DNA from 4 places in the Vibrio artabrorum genome. Region 1 is predicted to be linked to each of the others. Evidence: predicted binding sites of a transcription regulator. Region 1 holds the regulator's gene; each other region holds the start of a gene.
The links. Region 1 encodes PurR, which represses purine synthesis genes. Its sites were predicted from a motif close to TNANGNAAACGTTTNCNTNA; they were not measured.
Positions count from the first base shown of each region.

Region 2: a site for PurR is predicted at 2,336-2,355, ahead of purL (phosphoribosylformylglycinamidine synthase). Genes of this name have one in related genera too.
Region 3: a site for PurR is predicted at 1,897-1,916, ahead of pyrD (quinone-dependent dihydroorotate dehydrogenase). Genes of this name have one in related genera too.
Region 4: a site for PurR is predicted at 2,055-2,074, ahead of pckA (phosphoenolpyruvate carboxykinase (ATP)). Genes of this name have one in related genera too.

Region 1 is NZ_AP025458.1:1,869,423-1,873,607, forward strand. It holds gene torR (two-component system response regulator TorR) at 1-632, opposite strand, end outside; gene torD (molecular chaperone TorD) at 888-1,535, shown strand; gene purR (HTH-type transcriptional repressor PurR) at 1,849-2,853, shown strand; cyclic di-GMP riboswitch class I at 3,019-3,104, shown strand; gene OCU36_RS08410 (TfoX/Sxy family DNA transformation protein) at 3,232-3,822, shown strand; partial or broken gene OCU36_RS08415 (TVP38/TMEM64 family protein) at 3,835-4,185, shown strand, end outside.
Region 2 is NZ_AP025458.1:737,063-741,247, forward strand. It holds gene tadA (tRNA adenosine(34) deaminase TadA) at 1-124, shown strand, start outside; gene OCU36_RS03395 (hypothetical protein) at 186-320, opposite strand; gene mltF (membrane-bound lytic murein transglycosylase MltF) at 632-2,200, opposite strand; gene purL (phosphoribosylformylglycinamidine synthase) at 2,530-4,185, shown strand, end outside.
Region 3 is NZ_AP025458.1:1,473,998-1,478,182, reverse strand. It holds gene OCU36_RS06620 (cell division protein ZapC) at 17-565, opposite strand; gene pyrD (quinone-dependent dihydroorotate dehydrogenase) at 759-1,769, opposite strand; gene OCU36_RS06610 (NAD-glutamate dehydrogenase) at 2,072-4,185, opposite strand, start outside.
Region 4 is NZ_AP025458.1:107,726-111,910, reverse strand. It holds gene gspC (type II secretion system protein GspC) at 1-312, opposite strand, end outside; gene hslR (ribosome-associated heat shock protein Hsp15) at 626-1,012, shown strand; gene hslO (Hsp33 family molecular chaperone HslO) at 1,031-1,909, shown strand; gene pckA (phosphoenolpyruvate carboxykinase (ATP)) at 2,247-3,872, shown strand; gene OCU36_RS00470 (AsmA family protein) at 4,026-4,185, shown strand, end outside.

The DNA.
Region 1 (4,185 bases):
CGCATGCGACGAATCAGTACGTCGATGGTACGATCATTAGGCGCATCCACTCGGTGGCTGATCATGTTCAGAATACGTTCGCGACTTAATACCTGATTAGGGTAAGAAGATAGTGCGACGAGTAACTCATACTCGGCCTTAGTTAATTTCACCGGTTCGCCATTTTTGCTCAGCGCTCGGCGAGGAATATCAAACGTCCATTCACCGAAACGAACAACGGATTCATTGTCATCTTGCTCTTCGTGCCCCGTCGCCGTTTTGCGAGCGGCAGCAATACGCCAAAGTAAGTTTTTAACTCGAACCAACAGTTCGCGTAGTTCAAAGGGTTTAGTCACATAGTCGTCTGCACCCATTTCAAGGCCTACGATTTTGTCGATGCTATCCGTACGCCCAGTAACTAAAATAATTCCAATGTCTGATTGACTGCGTAATTCGCGAGTTAGCATCAATCCATCTTCACCGGGTAAATTGATGTCGAGCATAATGAGGTCAACGCTGTTTTCTTTCAAAACGTTTCTCATTTGAGCACCGCTCTCTGCTTCACTCACGGTGTAACCTTCATTCTGGAAATATCCAACCAGTTTACTGCGGGTTACCACATCATCTTCAACGACCAATACGTGATAGCTCATCTACACCACTTTTCTTATTTAATAGTTTCATTGACTATTCTATTCATAACTAGTAACAATTCTAGTCGTACAGAAGATAAAAGCCAGAAAGATGATTTTTTTTTGATACAAGACAATCTTAAACCTTGCTATTTATCGCTCATCGCAATTCAATATAGGCATTATTGCTAGCGAGTGACGTTGTACTCTACAAATATCACGGTTAGTTAGCCTTCGTAGCCAAGCAATACGAAAGACGATATTAGGATTAATCAAATGAAAGATACGAAAGCGTTCAACGAACAAAGAGCAGAAATATATTGGTGGCTATCAAGCTTATTCGCTAAAGAACTCACTCAAGAAGAGCTTGATCACTATCATTCTGTCGAAATTCGTTCCTTTCTGACTGGTTTAGGGGAAAATGAAACACTTAAGCCAGCAATCGACAGCTTGGTAGACGCGCTCAACCGTTTACAAACTCGTGAAGATGCACAGTTAGAGCTAGCAGCTGACTTCTGTGATCTATTTTTAAAAACGGATAAGCATGGCGCCCTTCCTTACGCTTCAATGTATATCGGTGAGACGGGGTTATTAAACGATAAACCTGCAAAAGATATGGAAGAGATCATGGCGAAACACAATTTAGTCGTGAATCAAGATCTCAAAGAACCAGCAGATCACATTGCCATCGAACTCGACTTTCTTGGCAACCTGATCATCCGCTCTAACGACACTGAGTGTGAGGATGAGCTAGAGAAATCGTTTGCTAGTCAGCAGCAATTTATCGAACAAACACTGCTGACTTGGTTACCAAAGTTCAATGCAAAATGTCACGACATCGATTCATTCGGTTTCTATGCATCGGTTTCATCCCTACTTGTTGCTTTCTGTAACCTAGACACTCTATATTTGGCGGGTGAATAAACGGGCAGTATGACTCGGTCAATAAATTCAGATAATGTGACAATTCACCCGGATTTCTGGGTGAATTTTGTTGCGAGTAATTTCTAGTCAGTTTAAAATTGTGACCGCAAACGATAAAATATGAAATGCTCACGAAATGCTATGCTTATAAAAATTCAGAGCATTTTAGTGTTAAGACAAGCCGCTCAATAGCGGTTTTTTGTTTTTTAGCACTTAGTACCCAAAGAGCCCTACAACTATAAGCTCTTAATTAGGTAGCTTAACGGCTACTTCATCCCATACTTGGGAAAGTAGCTTCTAATAGGATAAAACCATGGCCACTATAAAAGACGTCGCTCGCTTAGCCGGCGTATCGACAACGACCGTATCTCATGTAATCAACAAAACACGTTTTGTTGCAGAAGCAACTCAAGAGAAAGTCAATCAAGCCGTAGACGAATTAAACTACGCACCAAGTGCTGTCGCACGGAGTTTAAAGTGCAATACAACACGCACTATTGGTATGTTAGTAACGCAATCAACGAACCTGTTCTTCTCTGAAGTTATCGATGGTGTTGAGAGCTACTGCTATCGTCAAGGTTACACTTTGATATTGTGTAACACCGGCGGTATCTATGAGAAGCAACGAGACTACATTCGAATGCTTGCAGAGAAACGTGTCGATGGCATCTTGGTGATGTGTTCTGACTTAACAGAAGAGCTAAGAGAGATGTTGGACCGTCACGCTGATATCCCTAAAGTGGTGATGGACTGGGGGCCTGAAAGCTCTCAAGCCGATAAAATTATCGATAACTCTGAAGAAGGTGGCTACCTAGCGACAAAATACCTAATTGATCGCGGTCACACTGACATAGCTTGTTTAAGCGGCCACTTAGACAAAGCGGCCTGTATTGAACGCATCGCTGGTTACAAACGTGCGCTCAATGAAGCACAGATTTCTGCTGATGACAGCATGATCATTGAAGGTAACTTCGAATGTGATACTGCCGTTCTCGCGGCAGATAAAATCATCGAAATGAAAAAACGTCCAACAGCCGTATTCTGCTTTAACGATACAATGGCTCTTGGCTTAATGAGCCGACTACAAGAAAAAGGAATTCGTATTCCTGAAGATATCTCTGTCATCGGTTACGACAACATCGAACTGGCTGAGTACTTCTCTCCACCGTTGACTACGGTTCACCAACCGAAGCGTCGTGTTGGTAAAAATGCATTTGAAATTTTATTAGAACGCATTAAAGATAAAGACCATGAAAAACGTGTGTTCGAAATGCACCCTGAAATTGTTGAGCGAAGCACCGTTAAAACGTTAAATTAATGGTTATATTCTCATCTAATCGTGCGCTCCTTTGGGGGCGCCTTTTTATCAACACAAAAACCTAACTTAGATGCATATAAGAAAGAAGATTAATTGAAGCAGTATCACACTTTTGAATAGCAAGTGTGAGCTTCATTCAACAAAAACTTTATTCTATTTAATCAGTCACGCACAGGGCAAATCACTCGAAAGAGTGAGACGCAAAGCTTCCGGCCTAAACCACTCGTTGGTATGGTAGCGGGGCTACCGATGGCAAAATGCAGTAGTTGCTAATAATTTAGTAATTTACGGCTTATTGACAATTTAGTTGCAACATTTTGCTAATCTCTCGGACCTGCTTATTTGGTGGCGTAGTTCAAATACACCGAGATGAATAACATGGATAAACCGATACTAAAGGACTCAATGAAGTTGTTTGAGCCCTTAGGAAAAATAAAATCACGCTCAATGTTTGGTGGCTTCGGGCTTTTCGCTGATAACACCATGTTTGCCCTAGTGGTAAATGACCAATTGCATATACGAGCAGACAAAAGCACAACGAATCAATTCGAGCAGCAAGGATTTCAGCCTTACGTCTACAAAAAACGAGGGTTCCCTGTTGTTACCAAATATTTCGCTTTGCCCGAGAGCCTATGGCAAGATCAAAAGGAAATTTTGCAACTGGCCAGTGCTTCTTTAGGGTATGCTAAAAATGAAAAAGCTCAGCAATCCTCAGCTAAGCCAACTCGATTAAAAGATCTTCCTAACCTCAGACTCGCGACTGAGCGTATGTTAAAAAAGGCTGGGATAGAATCTGTAGAACATTTATATGAATCAGGCTCTGTAAACGCATTTAACGCCATCAAAGAATCACACGCCTCTTCTGTCAGTATCGAACTGCTTTGGGCGCTAGAAGGTGCTATCAATGGCACACACTGGTCTGTGATACCTCAACAGCGTCGCGAAGAGCTGAGCAATCGAGTTAATTAACATTATCACCCTATGACTAAGCCGCATTTTTGCGGCTTTTTTTATATGTGCTGAAAGTTAATTGACGTTTTGCCTGTCTATACTCAAGTGATGCATTAAAAATTATAGGAAATCGCAATGAGTAAAAAAGTCATATTGGGTCTGGCATTGATCGCCACTATCCTTTTGTTAGGTCTTAACTTTAGCCAATACCTAACACTTGAGAATGCCAAAGATCAACAAGCCGTTTTAAATGACTACATTGATAGCAATTTCATTGCCGCCGCCGCAACCTATTTTGTCGTATATATCATGATTACCGCTTTCTCGATTCCAGGGGCTGCTGTCGTGACGCTGTTAGGGGCTGCGTTGTTTGGATTCTGG
Region 2 (4,185 bases), 1.1 Mb from region 1:
GTGCCGAGGACAGTTGCAGGCCTTTTTTAAGCGTCGTAGAAATGAGATAAAAGAGAAAAGGAAGCAAGACCGTTTGTTGGAAGCGCAGCGTTTAGAAGCAGACAAGGTCAGTAACAAGAGATAGCAACGAGCTTTCGGCACTCTCAATGATAAGAGTGCTAAGCAAACGTACTTGGTCATTATATTTACTCAGCAATCATCTGCATGAAAGCACGGTTGCGCCAAATGATTTTTTTCTTATTATTTGAAAGCATACGCTTACGACGGTTGGCGGCAACGGTCTTATCAAGGCGTTTCGATTTCAGTTTGTTCTTCATCATTTCAACGATTTCCTCTTGGTCGTTTGGCTTGTTAACTATGGCTTCAGTTGTAACTATGGCTTCAGTTGTAATTATTGGCGGATTGGTTCTAAGCGTTTTGCTGAGAACTTAATATTGCCTTTCTCAGCCGCTCTCATACTGAATGCAATCAAGCATCCTCTCGTTTGTGGAGTGCTGTTATAACGTTGAATGGTTACTGCAATATGACACCTCAAATTTAACGGTCACTCTGTTATTGAGTCTCTCAACGCTCACCAGTCTCTCGGGAATAAAAAAAAAGAGCAATGCGAAATGGCATTGCTCTTTTTTATTTATTTGGAAGACTCAGCGTTGTTGATTGCGGATTCAGCTGCATTGATTGTCGATTCAGCGCCAGAGGTTTCTAAAGGTGGAATAACCACTAAACCTTCAAGGTTGACCTCTTGGTCTTTATTGCGCTTATTGACATGACCAATAATACTTTGGTAATAACGGCGAATATTTTCTACGTAGTTCCTCGCTTCATCACCACGAGCGTAACCGTAACGGGTGTAGCGGTAGTATTTTCGCTGTTTTAACAGCGGCAGTCGGTCTTTTACGTCTCCCCACGCATCCGGGTCACCACCTTGTGCTTTGGTTATACGTCGAGCATCCATCATATGTCCATAACCCACATTATATGAGGCGAGGGCGAACCAGATTTTTTCATGTTGATCAATAGAGTCAGGAACTCGATTGACAATACGACGCAGGTATTCGACGCCACCTTGTACCGACTGTTTCGGATCAAGACGATTGGTTACACCGACACTTTTCGCCGTCGGTAGCGTCAACATCATCATGCCACGAACACCTGTTGGAGAGCGCGCGACAGGGTTCCAATGCGACTCTTGGTAGGCCAAAGCGGCAATCAAACGCCAGTCAAATTCTTGCGAGTACTGTTGAAATAGCGGCGACCATTTTGGCAGTTTGCTGTCCAGTGCTCGAATAAAGGCACGGGTGTCAACGTAGTCAAAGGTACCAATGTGACCGATGTATTTCTCTTCTAGTGAGGCTAGCTCACCCGATTGTTTTAGATTGCCGAAAAACTCAATCAGCAACGCATACAGGCTTTCATCTTCAGACTTCTGTAAGTACCAAGAGATCGGTTGATCTTCAGTTAACTCAAACGCTAACGCAACGTCAGGGTATAAACGCTGCGCCAGAGACAGTTCGATAGAATCAGCCACGGTAAATAAGCGCTCACCGGTCGAGACTTCTTTGAGTAGGTCATTGATATCTGCGTTCTCTACCGCGTCATAGATAAAGTCATTATGGGTGTTCTGTAGCTCTTTGAGTGTCGGTTCAAAGTGAGAGTCTTTGACCACAACCAAAGAGGGGGTCAGTGTTTCACTCGATATGGCTCCTTCGGACTCTGCGTGTTTCTTTGCAAACTTAGCCTGACGCTTATTTTCAAACTTAATCAGTTGCTTGAGGTTTCTTGGTCGCCAATGCCCCTTTTTATACACGACTTGTTGGCTGACATAATAATAAGCGGGCGCGGCGCGATAGACACGTGTCAGGTCGCTATTTTGTGTTAACCCTGTTGCGATGAGATCGATTTCACCTTTCTTTAAGGCGGGGAATAGATCGGATAGGCGATATGCAGGCCTAACCTCAAGTTTGACACCAAGCTCTTGTGAAAACTCACGAGCCAACTCGTAATCCAAACCTGCTGGGCCATCAGGACCAATGTAATAGGATAGTTGATTGTTTAGAGTGCCGACACGAAGCACACCGCGTTCTTGTATCTGCTCAAGGACACTTTTGGGATCAGATTCAATCTGGCACCCCGTTATCCCCAACAGAGCGATAACAAGCAGAAGGAATTTAGACGAAAAGGCGAGCGTAAATTTAGGCATCAAAATGAAATCTCAAAAAGTGGAAGCCCCTTTATACCAAACCCCGCAAGACTGGCAAAGCAGGTTTAATTAAACAGAGGTAAAAGTGCGGATAAATGCAGTAAAAGTGGCATTTATACAGAAAGATAAAAAAAATAACGCAAACGGTTGCTTTTGGTGTTACGTCACAAAAAGAAATGCTTTATAATGCGCTCGCATTGAAGAGGTGGGATCGGCATAGGTTTGGCAACCTTCGGGAATAGCTTCGAAGAAAACAGTTAGGTTGTTCCTATAACCCACTGAATTTATTCCAATACTACCTTAATCAACTGCATAAGAGACCTAAGCACATGAGAATTTTGCGTGGCTCCCCAGCTCTATCTGAGTTTCGTGTTAACAAGCTTTTAGAGCTTTGTCGTGAATTAAGCTTGCCTGTTACAGGTATTTACGCTGAGTTTGCCCACTTTGCTGATCTAACGGCAGACCTAGATGAGTCTGAAGTTGAGAAGCTAGAAAAGCTACTGACTTACGGTCCAACGATTGAAGAGCATGAACCAGAAGGTTTACTGCTACTTGCAACGCCACGCCCTGGCACTATCTCGCCTTGGTCTTCAAAATCAACAGATATCGCACACAACTGTGGACTGGCTAAAGTGTCACGTCTAGAGCGCGGTACTGCTTTCTACATTGAAACCTCTGCTGAACTTTCTGAACTTCAACTTGTTGAGCTAAAAGCCATTCTACACGATCGTATGATGGAAGTGGTTTTCACTGACTTCGAATCAGCGGCGGCGCTGTTCACGGTGGCTGAACCGGCCCCTTATACCGAAGTTGATCTACTGGCTGGCGGACGTAAAGCGCTTGAAAAAGCAAACGTTACCCTAGGTCTTGCACTTGCAGAAGATGAGATTGATTACCTGCTTGAAAGCTTCACTGAAAAACTCGAACGTAATCCGACTGACATTGAATTGATGATGTTTGCACAAGCGAACTCTGAACACTGTCGTCATAAAATCTTTAACGCTGATTGGACTATCGATGGCGTTAAGCAAGAAAAATCATTGTTCAAGATGATTAAAAATACGTTTGAAGTCACCCCTGATAACGTACTGTCGGCTTACAAAGATAACGCAGCAGTCATGACGGGTTCTGAAGTGGGTCGTTTCTTCCCAGATCCAGAAACTCGCCAGTACAACTACCATCAAGAGAAAACACACATATTGATGAAAGTTGAAACGCACAACCACCCAACGGCGATTTCTCCATGGCCGGGTGCATCAACAGGTTCAGGCGGTGAAATCCGTGATGAAGGCGCAACCGGTATTGGTGGTAAGCCAAAAGCGGGTCTTGTGGCGTTCTCTGTATCTAACCTTAAGATCCCGAACTTTGTTCAACCTTGGGAAACTGACTTTGGCAAGCCAAGCCGTATCGTTACTGCTCTGGATATCATGCTTGAAGGTCCTCTTGGTGGCGCGGCATTCAACAACGAATTTGGTCGTCCAAACCTACTTGGCTACTTCCGTACTTACGAAGAGAAAGTCAACTCTCACGCCGGTGAAGAAGTGCGTGGTTACCACAAACCAATCATGCTGGCTGGTGGTCTTGGTAACATCCGTGATGAGCACGTTCAGAAGAAAGAGATCCCAGTAGGAGCAAGCCTAATCGTTCTTGGCGGTCCTGCGATGAACATCGGCCTTGGCGGCGGTGCGGCATCTTCAATGGATTCGGGTTCTTCTTCTGAAGATCTTGATTTCGCTTCTGTACAACGTGAAAACCCAGAAATGGAGCGTCGTTGTCAGGAAGTGATCGACCGTTGTTGGCAGCTAGGTGATGCGAACCCAATCGCATTCATCCACGATGTGGGCGCGGGTGGTATCTCGAATGCACTTCCTGAGCTAGTAGACGATGGTGAGCGTGGCGGTATCTTCAACCTACGTGATGTACCAAACGATGAGCCGGGCATGAGCCCACTTGAGATCTGGTGTAACGAATCTCAAGAGCGTTAC
Region 3 (4,185 bases), 400 kb from region 1:
TGCTCTAGATTGGCGGTTAGCCTACCATTGCAATAGGCGTTTGATGAAGGATAGCGTTCGCGTCTATCATTCTATCGTGCATGACTTTAATCGAGTCACCAAAGCGTAACCCTTTTGAAGGTGTAAGCAGAAACTCTTCTAGGTCGACAAATGCACATAGGCTCGCACACTCTCCCACTTCTAATACAATGAAATACCCTAAGCTATGCTCATTATTCATTTGTACAATATCCCCTTCTTGAGGGCATTCATGGCCTGTACCTTGTAAATCGAAGAACCAGCTCTTTGGCTGCACAGGCTTATGGAAACGCTTTGCAGCCACGCAATACAGAGCGAGTTCGGCTTGGCGTGGCTCAGACAGTTCTAAGCCCGAAATTTGTTCTTTAAAGGTTTGATAAGATGAGGCATCATCGACAGTGAATTGATTATTTTTAAACGCGCAGTCCACCAGCTTGTTGCGAACCAGATTCGTTTTAAAAATCATCTCCTCTCCGAGATCTAGCATCAATGAACATTGCTGCTCATCGTAATACCAACTCCATGTATCGCTAGGTTTAAGCATCATTTCGTCTCACACTGTTGAACCATTCAGTTAGGTAAAACGCAAAATTACCTTCAATTACGATAATTCTACTAAGCAATAGGCAAAAAAAAAGAGGAAATGAATTCCTCTTTCTTATCGCTTTTCTCTATAACTCAATGAGTGACAGTGTCTCTTTTTTCAAGGTGATACCGTAATATAGATTTACCTATAAAGACTATAGATTTTTAACGATGTCACGAACCAGGCCTGGACCTTTATAGATAAAACCAGAGTAAACTTGGACAAGCTTTGCGCCAGCCATCAGTTTCTCTTTTGCTGAAACATAAGAGTCAACACCACCTACCCCAATGATCGGTAGTTGATCACCCAACTCTTCATAAAGTTTGCGAACCACTTCTGTGCTGCGCAATTGAACCGGACGTCCACTAAGCCCCCCCGCCTCGTCGCAATGCTTCATACCCTCAACGATACTACGATCCAATGTTGTGTTTGTTGCGATCACACCATCGATCTTGTTTTTGATTAGCGATCCACAAATTTGGCTAATTTCATCGTCACTGAGATCCGGAGCAATCTTAAGAGCAAGAGGAACATATTTACCATGCTTCTCTTCGAGTTCTGATTGTTTTGCTTTAAGTTCAGACAACAGCTCATCTAGGGCCTCACCGTACTGTAAAGAACGAAGTCCTGGAGTGTTTGGTGAAGAGATGTTCACAGCAATGTAGCCTGCGTATTGATATACCTTCTCCATACAGATTAAGTAATCTTCTGCGCCCTTTTCAATTGGTGTGTCTTTATTTTTACCGATATTGATACCTAAGATGCCATCATAGTTTGACTTCTTAACATTCTCAATCAGGTTATCAACGCCAAGGTTATTAAAACCCATACGATTGATAATACCTTCAGCTTCAATTAGACGAAATATGCGAGGTTTGTCGTTACCTGTTTGTGGGCGCGGAGTGACCGTTCCTACTTCGACGAAACCAAAACCCATAGCGCCAAATGCATCGATACATTCGCCGTTTTTATCTAGGCCTGCAGCAAGGCCAACTGGGTTTTTAAAAGTAAGACCCATGCACTCTACAGGTCGATGAGGTAATTTTTGGCGATACAAAAGATCAATAGGTGTGCCAGTGAAGCGCTTGAAATTTTGAATTGCAAGATCATGTGCCTTTTCGGCATCAAGTTGGAAAAAGCCAGTTCTGGCTAGACGGTAAAGCATTGTGCCTCCGATAGAAAAAAGCCCCGTGTAAACGGGGCGTTATTATTTACTTATTTAGTCAACTATTCAATCAATTACTGTCTGTAGGGGTAATATAATCTTGTTTTTTATCGAATGAGGTTCTTTATTAAGCAAACGATACCGTATCTACTCGTCAGAAACGAGATGGTCTCATTGATACCATAGCGTGATTTTACTTTGTCAGCTCAACCGTATTGCCCTCATTGAACCTTTCGACTTTGATGAAACAAATAAGGCAGACCATATGGCCTGCCCTTATACTCTTTCGTTTTATCTCGTGATTAGTCTTTCGACATGCAGTTTAGATTCAATAGCATCAGTTCACGCAGTGCTACTGAAAACTTAGCAAACTCATGAACCGCACCCACTTTGAATTCGTTTAGAATGCTTTCCCAACGATGTAGAGAAACCGAGTTACTTTCCATCCAGTCATCAAGCGCTTTAATCACATCAATGTCTGAAGCACAACCACAGTTAAGGACTTGGCCCGTTAGTTGGCGTTGCTGCCAATCCAGATCTTCTCTAAATGCTGCACGCGCCAGTGCTTGCCAGTTGTTATCGACGGCTTGACCATTAATTTGTTTTAAGAACCAATGGAGAGATAAACGGTCACCAAGGTTGAAGTAAAGCTTAGACGCTTGTTGGACTGTTTTACCCGTTTCACGAGCCACTGTGGATATATCCAGTGCTGAGTACAAACTCGATAAACGTGCCACTGAATTTGCCAGTTCAGCGTTGACACCTTGATCAATCCATAATTGCGCCATTGCTTTGTGCTCTTCCACTTCAGAAGTCACTAGGTTTTCATCCAGCTTGTCAGTAATCGCAACGACATCACCTTGATAACGCTCAATCAATGCATTCACTGACTGTTTACCCGTGCGGTTTCTTAGCAACCAGCGTGACAGGCGACGAAGGGTACGTCGAACATGGTAAAGCAATTCGTATTGAGCTTCAGAACTAGAAATGTTGTCCAATTCTCGAATGCTCTTGATCACCTTACCCAGCCCATAAATTTCACGTGATGCCGCATAAGCATTCGCAATATCAACAATATTTGCACCGGTCTCCTCTTGCAAGCGAGTCACGAAGTTACAACCCATCTCGTTAACCATTTGGTTAGCAAGCGCTGTCGCAATGATCTCAGCTCGTAGTGGATGGTTATCCATGTGCTGAGAGTAGTTACGGCGTAACTCTGTCGGGAAATATTGCATCAATTGTTGAGCATGGAACTCATCATTTGTAATATCATCGTGAACGAGATCTTCCTTGAGCACCATTTTTCCATAAGCAATAAGTACCGAAAGCTCTGGTCTTGTAAGTGCTTGACCTTGCTTCTCGCGCTCTAGCAACGTTTCATCATCAGGGATGTATTCTAAACCACGGTCTAAATACCCCGCTTTCTCCATTGTGTGAATAAAGCGGATCTGTTCTTTCACTAAGTCAACGCCTTGATGCTCAGTAACCGAAATAGATTCAGCTTGGCAGTAAGCGTCGTCTAGTACGATTTCGCCCACTTCGTCTTCCATGGATTCTAAAACTTGATTGCGTTGCTTAATAGTCAGGTCACCGTTAGACACCAAGCCATTCAAGAAGATCTTAATGTTGACTTCGTTGTCCGAGCAATCGACACCACCAACGTTATCCACAAAGTCAGTATTCACTCGGCCGCCCGTTAGCGCGTATTCAATACGACCCAATTGAGTCATTCCCAAGTTACCGCCTTCGCCAACAACCTTAGCTTTCAGGTCTCGACCATCAATACGAAGCACGTCATTTGCACGGTCACCCACATCAGTATGAGTCTCGCTAGAAGACTTAACATAAGTACCAATGCCGCCGTTCCAAAGGAGATCAACCGCCATAGACAAGATCGCTTTGATCAAATCGTTTGGCGCCATTGATGCTTTCTTGGTACCGAGCATTTTCTGAATTTCAGGTGTCAGAGAGATAGACTTCGCTCGGCGAGAGAAAACACCACCACCTTGAGAAATCAGGTCTTTATTGTAATCTTCCCAGCTTGAGCGAGGCAGATTAAACAGACGCTCACGCTCTACCCAACTAGATGCCGATTCTGGGTTTGGGTCAATGAAGATATGCATGTGGTTAAACGCCGCTTGTAAGCGAATGTGCTTAGATAGCAACATACCGTTACCAAATACGTCGCCAGCCATATCACCCACACCAATGGCGGTGAAATCTGTATTTTGACAGTTGATGCCCATTTCGCGGAAGTGGCGTTTAACGGATTCCCAACCTCCTTTCGCTGTGATCCCCATCGCTTTGTGGTCGTAACCGTTAGAGCCACCAGAAGCAAACGCATCACCTAGCCAGAAGTTGTACTCTTCCGCTACTGAGTTCGCTAAATCTGAGAATGTAGCAGTGCCTTTATCCG
Region 4 (4,185 bases), 1.3 Mb from region 1:
ATTCAATCGTGTCTTAGGGGCATCTTGGATAACTTGCTGTTCAACCACCGTCGGTGTCGTTGGATTATAGGCACCAAAAAGGTTGCTCTGCTGTAAAGAAGAGATATCGAGCATTGCCTGAGGAGAGGAAGACGAGGAAGCCGCAGCCTGCCAAGGCACTAAAGTTTGCTCGACCGGTTCAATAAACCATGCAAGCTGCCCTAAAATCCAGGCTGAAGCGGCAATTAACACGCAACAAGTGGCTAAGCTTAGTTTCTTCTGAATTTCCCATCCGTTAGCAAATAAGCGGCTCAATATAGGTGAATTTCCCATGCGATTTTTGAGCTCTAAAACGTTCACTTCCTTTGTCCCTTTTCATGACAACAAATGCTGCAAATCATTAAGCTTTCAGCTTTTTTATTCATTCGTTTGATACCAAGCTTATTTAAAGCATAAGGCCTTAAACTATATCATAGCCAATCTATAAATCGTCATTAGATGGCTATTTTGTAATATGACTTGAAAAAAATGCTAACCGCCTCCACTTTAAGCTTCAACTCAGAGTGATAAACATCATCAAAAATAGCTGGCGCGCTGTTTATTACCGTTAAACCGCACTCATTTCTCACTGAAAAGGCACAGCCCTATGAAAACACAAAATGAAGCTGTCAGACTCGATAAATGGTTGTGGGCCGCTCGTTTTTACAAAACCCGGTCTATTGCACGCAACATGGTCGATGGTGGCAAAGTCCACTATAATGGTCAGCGCAGCAAACCAAGTAAAATTGTTGAACTTGGCGCTATCATTACATTGCGCCAAGGTAATGAAGAAAAAACGGTGACTATCGAGAAAATCTCGGCCCATCGTGGTGGAGCACCTATCGCTCAAACGCTCTATGAAGAAACGACCGAGAGCGTGGCAAAACGAGAAGCATTTGCCAGCCAACGTAAACTGAATGCTCACAGCCCAGCACCCGAACGTCGCCCAGATAAAAAGCAACGTCGTGACATCATCAAGTTCAAGAATCAATAAGCTAGAAGGAATAGCCAAATGGCAAACAATGTTTTAAATCGCTACCTATTTGAAGACCTATCAGTACGTGGTGAATTGGTCCAAATAGACGAAGCGTACCAACAGATTATTTCTAGCAAGGAATACCCAGCACCCGTTCAAAAATTACTGGGTGAACTATTGGTTTCAACGACGCTATTAACGGCGACCTTAAAGTTTGAAGGCTCTATCACGATGCAACTGCAAGGTGATGGCCCAGTCTCCCTTGTTGTTATCAATGGTGATCACGATCAGAAAATCCGTGGCGTAGCGCGTTTTAACGGAGATATTGCTGATGATGCCGGCCTACACGACCTAATGGGTAAAGGCCACCTAGTGATCACGATCGATCCTAAAAAAGGTGAGCGTTACCAAGGTATCGTTGGTCTTGAAGGTGACACATTGGCCGATGTTCTTGAAGGCTACTTCGCTAACTCTGAGCAGCTTAAAACGCGTCTATGGCTGCGCACAGGTGAGCATGAAGGCAAAGCACATGCTGCCGGTATGTTGCTACAAGTGATGCCTGATGGCACAGGTACGCCAAACGACTTCGAACATCTAGAACAGCTTACTGACACTGTGAAAAACGAAGAACTGTTCACTCTAGAAGCGAATGAGCTGCTTTACCGTTTATACAACCAAGAGAAAGTACAGCTATTCACACCACAACCGGTTGAATTCTTCTGCGGCTGTTCACGCGATCGAAGCGCAGCAGCAATCATTACCGTTGCTCAAGAAGAGATCTACGACATCCTAAGTACGGAAGGAAGCGTTGGTCTACACTGCGATTACTGTGGCACAAACTACTCGTTCGACAAGAGCGATGTTGATGCACTGTACGCCGAAGCAGCTGATAAAGGCGACAACACGGTTCATTAATTTACGACCGCTCAAAAACACGTAATTTACCCCAAAAAGGTCAGCACTTAGCTGGCCTTTTTTGTGATCAAAATAGCGCAAAAACCGCAACATCTCGTAATAAAATCACCACTTAATTTTAATCAATTAATAATATTGCCGCCCCTAGCGCAAAGGTTTGCGTACAGGATAGACTAGTTGGGCCAATATGTGACGATACGCTTAAAAGCACTAGTATTATATGGGTACTTTTTGAGCTACATCCCTGTTTCCCTAGAACCTCGTTGCTAGCATGGTCAGCAGATAACAATAAAAAATTAATACAAAATCCCTACAAAATATCCTATAAGGAGCACCTATGACCGTTATGGAACATACTAAGGTTGCACAACTTGATCTAACTAAGCACGGACTGACTGGCGTTACCGACGTTATTCGTAATCCTAGCTACGAACAGCTATTCGTTGAAGAAACACGGCTAGGCCTAAAAGGCTACGAAAAAGGCGTAGTCACGGAACTCGGCGCTGTTGCGGTTGATACTGGTATCTTTACTGGTCGCTCACCAAAAGATAAGTACATTGTTAAAGATGACACAACACGCGATACCCTGTGGTGGTCAGATCAAGGCAAAAATGATAACAAACCGATTACAACGGAAGTATGGCACGAGCTGAAAGCGCTGGTGACAACCCAGTTATCAGGCAAGCGGTTGTTTGTCATTGACGGTTATTGTGGTGCTAACCCAGATACACGTTTAAGTGTCCGTATTATCACTGAAGTCGCATGGCAGGCGCACTTCGTTAAGAACATGTTCATTCGTCCAACCGACGAAGAGCTCGCAACATTCGAGCCTGATTTTGTGGTTATGAACGGGGCGAAAACAACCAATCCTAACTGGGAAAAACAAGGGCTAAACTCTGAGAACTTCATTGCTTTCAACCTAACTGAACGTGTTCAAATCATTGGCGGTACTTGGTACGGCGGCGAAATGAAAAAAGGCATGTTCGCCATGATGAACTACCTACTGCCTTTACAAGGTATCGCTTCAATGCACTGTAGTGCTAATGTGGGCGAAAACGAGGATGTCGCTATTTTCTTCGGTCTATCCGGTACAGGTAAAACAACGCTGTCAACCGATCCTAAGCGCAAGCTAATTGGTGATGATGAGCATGGTTGGGATGACGATGGCATCTTCAACTTTGAAGGCGGCTGTTATGCGAAGACCATTCGCTTATCTAAAGAAGCAGAACCTGAAATCTACAACGCCATCCGACGTGATGCACTGCTAGAAAATGTCACGGTTCGTGGTGATGGTTCTATTGATTTTGATGACGGTTCAAAAACCGAAAACACCCGTGTTTCTTACCCGATTGACCACATCGATAACATCGTTAAGCCAGTATCAAAAGCCGGCCATGCTAAAAAAGTCATCTTCCTGACAGCTGATGCATTTGGTGTGCTCCCTCCTGTTGCTAAACTGACTCCAGAGCAAACGAAGTACCACTTCTTATCAGGTTTTACCGCGAAGCTAGCAGGCACAGAGCGTGGGATTACGGAACCTACACCTACGTTCTCAGCGGCATTTGGAGCTGCTTTCCTAACCCTTCACCCAACTCAGTACGCTGAAGTACTGGTGAAGCGTATGGAAGCCGCTGGCGCTGAAGCTTACCTCGTGAACACAGGCTGGAACGGCACTGGCAAACGCATCTCTATTCAAGATACTCGCGGCATCATCGACGCTATTCTAGATGGCTCAATTGACAATGCAGAGACTAAGGTTATCCCGATGTTTAACCTAGAAGTTCCGCTAACGCTGCCTGATGTAGACCCTACGATTCTTGACCCACGAGATACGTACACCGACCCTCTACAATGGGAAAGCAAAGCAAAAGATCTTGCAGAACGCTTCATCAATAACTTTGATAAATACACTGACAATGCTGAAGGGAAATCATTGGTTGCGGCAGGTCCTCAACTGGACTAACCCATCCTCTGCTCGGGCCTAGCCAAAAGCGAACGCCCAATTTAAAGTGATATTTTTGTAGCAAGCCCCTCTTTTGAGGGGCTTTTTTATTGCTGCTTGCCCCTTTTTGTTCCACTCTGTTTTAAGACTAGTGAAATTTAAGGTTTTCAGGGAATGAAAAAGGTATTCATGGTATTCGGCATAATGTTGGCTATCGCCGTTGCAGCTCTTGCAGCGTTGCTATTAAGCCTGCAGACCCAATACCGTGCGGATGTGGCTAATTTTTTTATCAAACATGCGATGGAACAACCTCTGCTCATTGAAGACGTTGAGT